DNA from 2 places in the Corynebacterium fournieri genome. Region 2 is predicted to be linked to the other one. Evidence: predicted binding sites of a transcription regulator. Region 2 holds the regulator's gene; the other holds the start of a gene.
The links. Region 2 encodes LexA, which represses DNA repair genes until DNA is damaged. Its sites were predicted from a motif close to CGAACANNTGTTCG; they were not measured.
Positions count from the first base shown of each region.

Region 1 (4,416 bases), 540 kb from region 2:
GCGGGCGGACACGGCGGGCCTTTCTGTTGTGGGGTATGTGAGAGCAACCTTAGAAAGGCCGTTTTGCGGTGAGGTTTCGCGCAGGTGAATTTTTGGTGTTTTACGTCGCGGGGCAGCGCACGAGGAGGTCGCCGCCGGGTGCGAGCAGGAGGGCGCCCAGGCAGCGTTGACTAGTGCCACAAACTATTCGAACTCGAGGCAGGAATGCCCCACGGCGAAAATGCGCATGCTTACACACCTAGCCTGCAGGGAGGTCACACCTGCAGGGGCGTGAACGTGTCCTTTGTTGGCGGGTGGTCTGGAGGGTAAAACGCTGGGTCGTGTCCCGGGCCGTGCGCGCAGTTGCACCGGCCTTTCGCGGCATAGATCCTGCTCACCGCCGAATGTTTCGCGGGGACCGACTGGTTGAATTTCAACGGGTCACCGGGGCGCCGTCGGAACCCTGACCTGCCCGTATTCGGGTCGAAATCCATGTACCCCTTGTTAAAGGAGCCGTCTCTGTGGTCGTTGTTACACCTGTGGTGCTCGCGACACAGCCCGGTGAGGTTTTCGATGTCGGTGTTTCCGCCCTTGATCCACGCGAGGATGTGGTGCGCCTCGCACTCGGTCATCGCGGCGGTGCAGCCGAGCCAGGAGCAGACCCCTTGCACCGCGAACATGGCGATGCGCTGCGCCACCGACGCGAGACGGCTGGTGCGCCCCATCCACAGCGGCACGGAGCTGACCCCGTCGACCTGCAGCAGGAAGTCGGTTGTGCCGTCCATGCCGAGGCGCACGAGGTCGAAGCAGTCCACCTCGATGCCGGTGTTGGTGTCGAAGAGCATGGCGGCGTCGCCGTCCGCGAGGTCGTCGAGGGTCAGCGCAAGCACCACGGACGCGGCCCCGTCATTGGATTTCTGACACTGCTCCTCATACTGCCCGAAGATGGCGAAGAACTGGTCGAACCGGCGTTGCTGCGGTGTGCGCGAATCCGCCTCGCCCTGCTGTTCCTCCGGCAGGTTCGAGTTCGGCGCCAGCCCCTTGTCCATGTGCGCTTTCATCAGCGCCGCGTGGCCAGCGGTGGCGTTGATGTGGATGTCCACGGTGCCGTCTGCCTTGCGACGGCCAAAGGAGACACTCCTCTTTTCAAACCCAGCGTTCGGGTTGGAGTGCGGCGCGTGCTTCCGGTTTGCCGCGTCTACCGCCTTGCGCACGAAAAGACGCAGGTCCTCGGGGCTGCGGTGCAGCGCTTCCTCCATCGCTTCGGCGTGGATGCGGGTGCGCTCGCAGGATGCAGCCTTGAGTAGCTTGTCCAGCTCGCGCCGGATGATGTCTTGCTTTTCCGCGCTGACCTTCGACGAGTTTTCGCGCGCTTTCTTCTGGCGGGCGCGTTCTTCCTCGGCTGCAGCCTCCGCGGCGGCGTGGGCTTCGGCCTCGGCGTCCTCCTCGGACATGTCGAACAGGTCCTCTGCGTCATCGGGCAGGGGAGGGGTGGGCTCCGGCGGGGCGCCGTACAGCAACCGGCCGCGCTCGAGGCGGTTATATGCCTCACTCTTGGATAGGTCCAGGCACTGCTGCAGGTACGCGTTTGGGTAGTTGGCTCCAACGATGCGTCCGGCATCGTCCCGGTCGGCGATAAAGGCGAATGCTGCGTCGATAGTCGCCTTCTTTTTAAACTGCTCCTCTAGGCGCTCCAAGTCGTGCCGGACGTCCTCAAATGCGAGGGCGGAGGGGTCCTCGAACAGTGTGCTAAGTGTGCACAGCGCTGAAGCAATCTCGTTGACGCACCGGGTGATCTCGCTGGTCATGGCCCCTCCTTCCCGTCAAAAACGCAGTTTGTTGAAAGTAATGAACTCAATCTAACAACGCGTCCGACACGGCCATCGAAAAATAGAACAGACGTTCGAAAGGGGGTTAACGCAGCACTTCAATGCCCGCGTTGTCGTTGAGTATGAGCTGGCTGCCGAAGGGCAGGCTACCTCGGACGAGTACGAGAACTACTCAATGAGAACCCGCAGCCGCACCCGCTTTCCTGCGTATTCGTCCCAGCCGTGGGTGTTGTCGAAAGTCCCGTACTTGTTGCCTCGGTTTCAACCCCATCAGGCTCCGCAACCTCCTCGGACTCCACCAGCTCGCCCGAATCCGGATCCACCCACTGCGTGGACGTGACCACCACGGTTTCGCGCTCGCCACCCCCGGCGCAACCCGAAACCACGCCGACAGAACCGATTACAGCAAGCGCGAGCGCGCGAGGAATACGCACACAGGAAACTCGGGACTATTTTCCAAGCTCTCTGCGGCGCTCGGCGGCGAGTTTCAACCGCTCGGCGCGATCAGAACGTTCCTTCTCTAACAGTTCCTCGAGGATCTCGTCCTCCTCGTCGGAGATGTCGAAGACGGTGTACCAAGCGACCGCGAGAATGCCCACCACCGGCCACACCACCCAGGCGTAGTCCAAGTCAAGCCCGATCTGCAGTACGAAAAAGATCGCCAAGCCGCCAATGAGCGTGGCGTAGATCGCGGTGTCCAGCTTCCGCTTCGCCGCGAGTTTCTCATCTAGCTCGACCTCGGACGGCGTCCGCTTCTCCAATGCGACCGGTTCGGCCGGGAGGTCGTCGAAAAGCGCTGAGAGCTCCCCGCGCGTGCGCGCCACCGCGGCCTGACCTGTGCGTTCCTCGAACTCGCTGACATCCAGGTAACCGTCCGTGAACAGGGTGCCCAGCCGGTCCAACGCTGCCGAACGTTCGTTGTCGCCGACGCGAATCTCGCTCATTTTCTCTCCCAACTTGTGCTTGCCCCTGCGGCAACCTGTTCAATCGCACTCATGGCAGATGGTAACGAGTACACGATCGGCGAGGCGGCCGAGGCACTCGGCGTGTCCACGAAGGCCTTGCGCCACTGGGAGACGCTGGGGCTTCTTGAGCCAGCCCGCACCTGGGCGGATCACCGCATCTACACGGAAGCGGACCTTGAGCGGGGCGCGACGATTGCGCTCTACCGCGGCGTTGGCGTGCCGCTTGCGCAGATCGCCACGCTTATCGACGCCTCCGGTGCCACCCTCACCCGCGCACTCAAGCACCACCAGGAAGCCCTGGCCACGCAGAAGCGCGCGCTGGACGCGCAACTCGCATCTGTCCAGACCCTCATCCAACAAGCAACGAAAGGATCCATCGACATGGACGCAATGAAGAAGTACCTCGGCGAAGACATGCCCGCTTACCAGGCTGAAGCCGAGCAGCGCTGGGGCGATACCCCGGAGTGGGCAGCATCTCAGGAGAAACTCGCGCAGATGGGCGAGTCCGACTTCGCCCGCCTGCAGCAGGAGCAGGACGCGCTCGCCGCGGACCTGGTCGCTGCTCGCGACGCCGGTGTCGAGCCGGGGTCAGATGAGGCCGCAGCGCTGGTGGAGCGCCACCGCGAAAGCATCGCGCAGTGGTACGACGTGACCCCGGCCCGCCAGCTCATCCTGGCGCGCATGTACGTCGGCGACCCGCGGTTCCACGAGGCGTACGACGGCGCGCAGGATTACCTGCTCGAGCTGGTCACCGCCCACGCGAAAGCCGAGGGCGTGGACGTGGACGACCCACAGTGGGACTAGACGCTAGACGGGGCAGACGACGGGTACGCCGCCATCGTCGAGCACACGTGCGCGGATGCCGTAGACCTCTTCCAGCAAGTCCGGTTGCAGCACCTGGTGGGGAGTGTCGTGGGCAATGACGTGCCCCGCTTTGACCACCAGCAGCTCGTCGCAGTACCGGGCAGCCAGGTTGAGGTCGTGGAGAGCGACCAGCGCGATCTTGTCCGACTCGTGGACCTCGTCGCGGACGATTTGCAGCAGCTCGACTTGGTGACGGAGATCGAGGGCGGACGTGGGCTCGTCGAGAAGCATGACGCTCGGCTCACGCACAAGCATCTGGGCCATGGCGACGAGCTGCCGCTGACCGCCGGACATGTCCGACACCAAGCGGTCGGCCAGGTGGGTGATACCCAGCCGCTGCATCACGTCTGCGCTGCGCTCGAGCGGATCCCACGACGCGTCGCCGCGGCGGCGGGCGGAGACCATCACCGACTCGAACGCGGTGAGTGAGGCGCTGCTCAGCAAATCCTGCGGCACATAGCCGACGGCTCGCACACGCTGCTTGCCGACGAGCTCCGCATCACCCACGCTGACGGAAACCGAGCCTTCAGTTGGCTGCTTGATCCCCGCGATGGTCTTGACCAGAGTCGACTTGCCCGCCGCGTTCGGGCCAATCAACCCGACCACGCTGCCAGGTGTCAGGGGGCCGAACGACAGCGAATGGAGAATGGTGGTGCGGCCGTAGGCGACCGTGAGATTTTCCGCGCGAATCGACATGACTTACGCCCCCTTCCGGCGGGCACGGGTGAAAATGAGGAACACGAAAAACGGAACGCCGACCAGCGAGGTGATGATGCCTA
Region 1 is NZ_CP047210.1:828,410-832,825, forward strand. Features, by position in the region: gene CFOUR_RS04100 (bifunctional metallophosphatase/5'-nucleotidase) at 1-12, opposite strand, end outside; gene CFOUR_RS04105 (HNH endonuclease signature motif containing protein) at 255-1,787, opposite strand; gene CFOUR_RS04110 (DUF1707 SHOCT-like domain-containing protein) at 2,258-2,752, opposite strand; gene CFOUR_RS04115 (MerR family transcriptional regulator) at 2,804-3,577, shown strand; gene CFOUR_RS04120 (ABC transporter ATP-binding protein) at 3,581-4,333, opposite strand; gene CFOUR_RS04125 (FecCD family ABC transporter permease) at 4,337-4,416, opposite strand, start outside.
Region 1: CFOUR_RS04105 (HNH endonuclease signature motif containing protein) is a predicted target of LexA. The motif match lies at 1,872-1,885, and genes of this name have one in related genera.

Region 2 (4,416 bases):
ACTTCACGGATCCAGTCAACCTCACCGCCGCTGCAGTGGCGCTCATCGTCGGTATCGGCAACCTCACTTTCGACCTTGGTGCGGTCACGCTTGAGGGCATCGCGCTGGGATCCGTGGGCATCATCGTGATCTACCCGCTCATGCGTTTGGCGTACAACACCTTCGGCGAAGGGCGCTACCGCTCCGGCTTCGACACTTCCAAGCCGTCGACGTTTTCGCAGTAGGCAAAGCGGCACCATGCAAAGCAAAACGCCCGGACCGTCGTCCGGGCGTGAGCTCGTCGTCAAGCGGAAGCTGGCTACTCTTCGTCCAGGTTCTGCTCAATGAGCGCTGCAATCTTTTCCACAGCGTCGGCGTTTTCGGAAGTGACGGTCACTTCATCGCCGTGCTCGGCGCCCATGGCCATAATCATCAGCGACGAAGCAGCATCCGTCTCGTCATCGTCATCGCCGCCCACGAGGGTGAGCAGGATTTCGTCGTCGTATTCTCCGGCAGCATCGGCGATGACGGTAGCGGGGCGAGCGTGCAGCCCGACAGTGGAACCGACCTTGACGGTCTTGGAAGCCATACGGGGTCCTTTCTGATTTTCTGTTGCAGTACTTTGTACCGAGTGTAGGACCGTTCACGGCCGCGCCGCCACAACGGCCGTCTAGGACTGAGCCGCGGGGCTTACTGCGCGCCTGCGAGGACCACTTCAATACCGTGGGAGCGAAGTTCGTCGAGAAATGTCGGGGGAGCCTCGCTGTCCGTGACCACCACATCAATCTCGCTCAAGGGTGCAAAGCTGACGACGTAGTCATTGCCCAACTTGGTGGAATCGCACAACACAACCACCTTGTGGGCGTTCGTGACCATCGCGGCTTTGACTGCCGCCTCTTGCGCATCAGCCGTGGACAGGCCGTGCTGTATGGACAGGGCGTTGGTGCCGACGAACGCGACATCGGCTCGCAGAAGTGCGAGGGTGCGCAGTGCCGTGCTGCCCACTACCGCCTGGCTGATTGGGCGGACCGTTCCCCCGAGCAGCTGCACATCGTGGAGGCCGGAGACGCTGAGGTCCAAGGCAGTGGGAATTGAATTGGTCACCACCGAATACTCGCGATCGGCACTGGTTTCGGCGATGCGCTGACCGAGCATGCCAATGGAAGATCCGGAATCGAGAAAGATCGTGCTGCTCGGGCTTTCCGGAATGAACTGGAGGGCGCATTCCGCGATTGCGGCCTTCGCTGACGACGAGGCACGCTGCCGAGCATCCAAAGGCAGCTCGGTGCTGCGGTAGGACTGGCTGGCAACCGCGCCACCGTGTACGCGGTGGACGACGCCTTCGTCGTGCAGAGCTGACAGATCGCGGCGAATCGTCTCTGCCGTCACGTCGAAGCGCTCCGCCAGCTCGGTGACGTTGACGCGGCCTTCCACAGCGGTCAGCGACGCAATCTGGCGTCTGCGCTCTTCGGCGTACATAGATTCTCCTGCGCGTATATTCGGGACCTTGTCCCTATGCGTAAAGCTGCTGGTGAGGCGCTCGCGTGTGCGAACGCGCACTGCTTACAGCGTACGGAACACCGAGATGACGCGACCCATGATCTCCGCTTCGTCGCCCTTGATCGGCTCAAACGCCTCATTGTGGGGGAGCAGCCAGACACCGGAGGAATCGCGGTGGAACTCCTTCACCGTTGCCTCTCCGTCGAGCAACGCCGCAACAAACTCGCCCTCCTCGGCGTTCGGCTGCGAGCGCACCACAACCCAATCGCCGTCCAGGATGCCGGCTTCGCGCATGGATTCGCCGACGACTTTCAGCATGAAGAAATCGCCGTCGCCGAGCAGCTCTTCCGGCAAGGGGTAGTAGTTATCCACGTTCTCCTCGGCGAGGATGGGAGCGCCTGCGGCGATCTGGCCGACCACCGGCACGTAGCGAGCGTTCGAGGAATCTTCCGGCTTCTCCTCCTGCGGCTTGCGCTTCTTGCGGCCGTGCTCCGGCAACTGGCGCAAGTCCACTGCGCGCGGCTTGTTCGGGTCGCGCCGCAAAAAGCCCTTCTTCTCCAGCTCCTTGAGCTGGTACGCAACGGAGGAGGTGGATTGCAGTCCGGCGGCATCTCCGATCTCGCGGATGCTCGGCGGGTAGCCCCGCAGCACGACAGCGTCCTGGATGACCTGCAAAATGCGGCGCTGGCGGTCGGAGAGCGAGTTGTAGTCGGGCGTGCCCTGGTCGGCCTTCTTTCGTGCCATGTTTGCTCCTAGTGCTCGGCGAGTGGTCTCTGCGCAAACAACCTACCAGATAGGGCACTCATGTTCGATGATTTCCTGTGTGGGCTGGACACGGGGCTACCGCTTTGCTATAAATCGAACACGTCAGCGTATTCGAACACATGAACGTTAGAACATTCGAGCGTGTCGGCGCCGAACGTAAGGTGTGCCGCAGAACGAAAGGAGACGGTAATGGCCGTTGCAATCAACCCAGCACAGAATGCATTTCACTTTGGCAGCACCGCGCCGTCTGTGGTGCCTCCCGCGGAGGTTTGGGACGTTGAGTCGACTCAGCCGCGCCGGACTGGCGGCGGATCAGTTCGAACGATTTCCGCGACTCATCGAAAGTACGATCGTTCGGACCGGGAGGAGGCAATCGCGGGGTCGGGTGACGTCAGCGCGTTCGAAACCCGACGCGAGCGGAGAGATACGTTGCTGTTGGGGGCGGGTATGACCGCTGCGCTGCTCATTGGTTCCGCATTCGGCGGGGTTTTCGCGGGAGCAGGTGACGGCCAGGTGGCGACCAGCGGACACGCTGCCCAAAACGCTGCGATGACGTCGGCGCGTTAGGCGGGGCGTAGACTCGGGGCAAGGCCACACCGTTTAGACAACCGGGGGAGTACGCAGTGTTTTGTCCCTTTTGCCACAACGAGCAATCTCGCGTCACTGATTCCCGCTTAGTCGAGGCTGGATCCGCCATTCGCAGGCGGCGGGAATGCACGGAATGCGGGGGCCGGTTCACCACGGTAGAAAAGGCCGTGCTGACTGTTGTGAAGCGAAACGGCGTGAGCGAGCCTTTCGACCGCGACAAGCTGATCGTCGGTGTGCGCAGGGCGTGCCAGGGAAGGGATGTCTCCGACGACGCACTCAAACGCCTCGCCCAGGAGGTGGAGGAAACGGTTCGGGCGCAGGGAAGCTCGCAGGTGCCGGCAAACGAAATCGGCCTGGCGGTGCTCGAGCCCTTGCGTGCACTCGACGAGGTTGCCTACCTGCGATTCGCCTCCGTGTACAAGTCGTTCGAAAGTGCCGACGACTTCGAATCGGAAATTCGCCTCATGCGGCGCCGAGACCGCGAGGACTTCTAGGGCGGCGCCTCTGCGGTCTCGCAGCGTTACCGCAACGCGTCGATCTTCTTCTCGATGCGCCGCTGGCTCACCGGCTTCGGTGTGCCCAATCGCTGTGCGAACAAGCTCACCCGCAGCTCTTCGATGAGCCACAAGATGTCCTTATACGCTTTCGTTTTCGTTCGGCCCGCGGGGAGGGACTTCATCCGCTGCGCCAAATAGCGCTTGACCGCATCGATCACGGACTGCCTGTCGGCATCCCGGTCCGGGTCCAGCCGCATATCCTCCAGGCGGATCCGCATGGCTTCGATGTAGCGCGGCAGGTGCTGTAGATGGCCGATACCGTGCACGGTCACAGCATGTTTAGGCAGGAAAAACGCGAGCTGCGAGTTCATGTCGTCAATGGCTGGGCCTTCCCAATGCAGCAATTCCGAAGCCATGTTGGCGTAATCCGCCAGCGCCGGAGCGAGCGTGACTACTACTCGCCGTACCGCGCCAGCGACCTGCGGCCGGATCTCTGCAACCAGCGCCTCAAACTCCTCAGGCGAGCGCACCGGCCCGCCGCTGGAGAGCATCACATCGCGGATGACGGCCACTCGGGCATCTTCCACCAGACCCTCGGCGCCGCCGTGCGGGTAGCGGTCCACGGCCACCTTTTGACGCAGTGGCAGCCCCTTCGTCATCTGGGTGGGGTTGACGGTGATCTCGCGCAACAGCAGCGTCAGTGTCGCGGTGATCATGGAGGCGTCTGCGGCGGCCTTCGTCGGATGCACCGTGACCTTCACACCGTCCTTCGTGGCTTCCAGTGCCGGGAAGGCGTCGACGTCGTTGCCGTCGATCGTGGTGGTGACGGTTTCCGGCACAGCGCCCAAAGAGTCTGCGGTCCACTTCGCTACAGCTTCAGACTCGGAGGTGCGCCCCGCCTTGGACACCGAAGACTTGATCTTGCCCGCTTGCCGGCGTTTTAAGGCGTCGAGGTCTTTGTCGTGGTCGACGACCTTGCCGCGCCTGTCGATCGCCGCGAACGTCACCTTCAGGTGCGCGGGCAGGGCAGCTGGGTTGAAGTCGGAGCCATTGATGCCGCGTCCGCCGATCGAGCGCAGTGCGTCTG
Region 2 is NZ_CP047210.1:1,373,302-1,377,717, reverse strand. Features, by position in the region: gene CFOUR_RS06690 (uracil-xanthine permease family protein) at 1-224, shown strand, start outside; gene CFOUR_RS06685 (HPr family phosphocarrier protein) at 299-568, opposite strand; gene CFOUR_RS06680 (DeoR/GlpR family DNA-binding transcription regulator) at 670-1,458, opposite strand; gene lexA (transcriptional repressor LexA) at 1,543-2,223, opposite strand; gene nrdR (transcriptional regulator NrdR) at 2,868-3,326, shown strand; gene hrpA (ATP-dependent RNA helicase HrpA) at 3,353-4,416, opposite strand, start outside.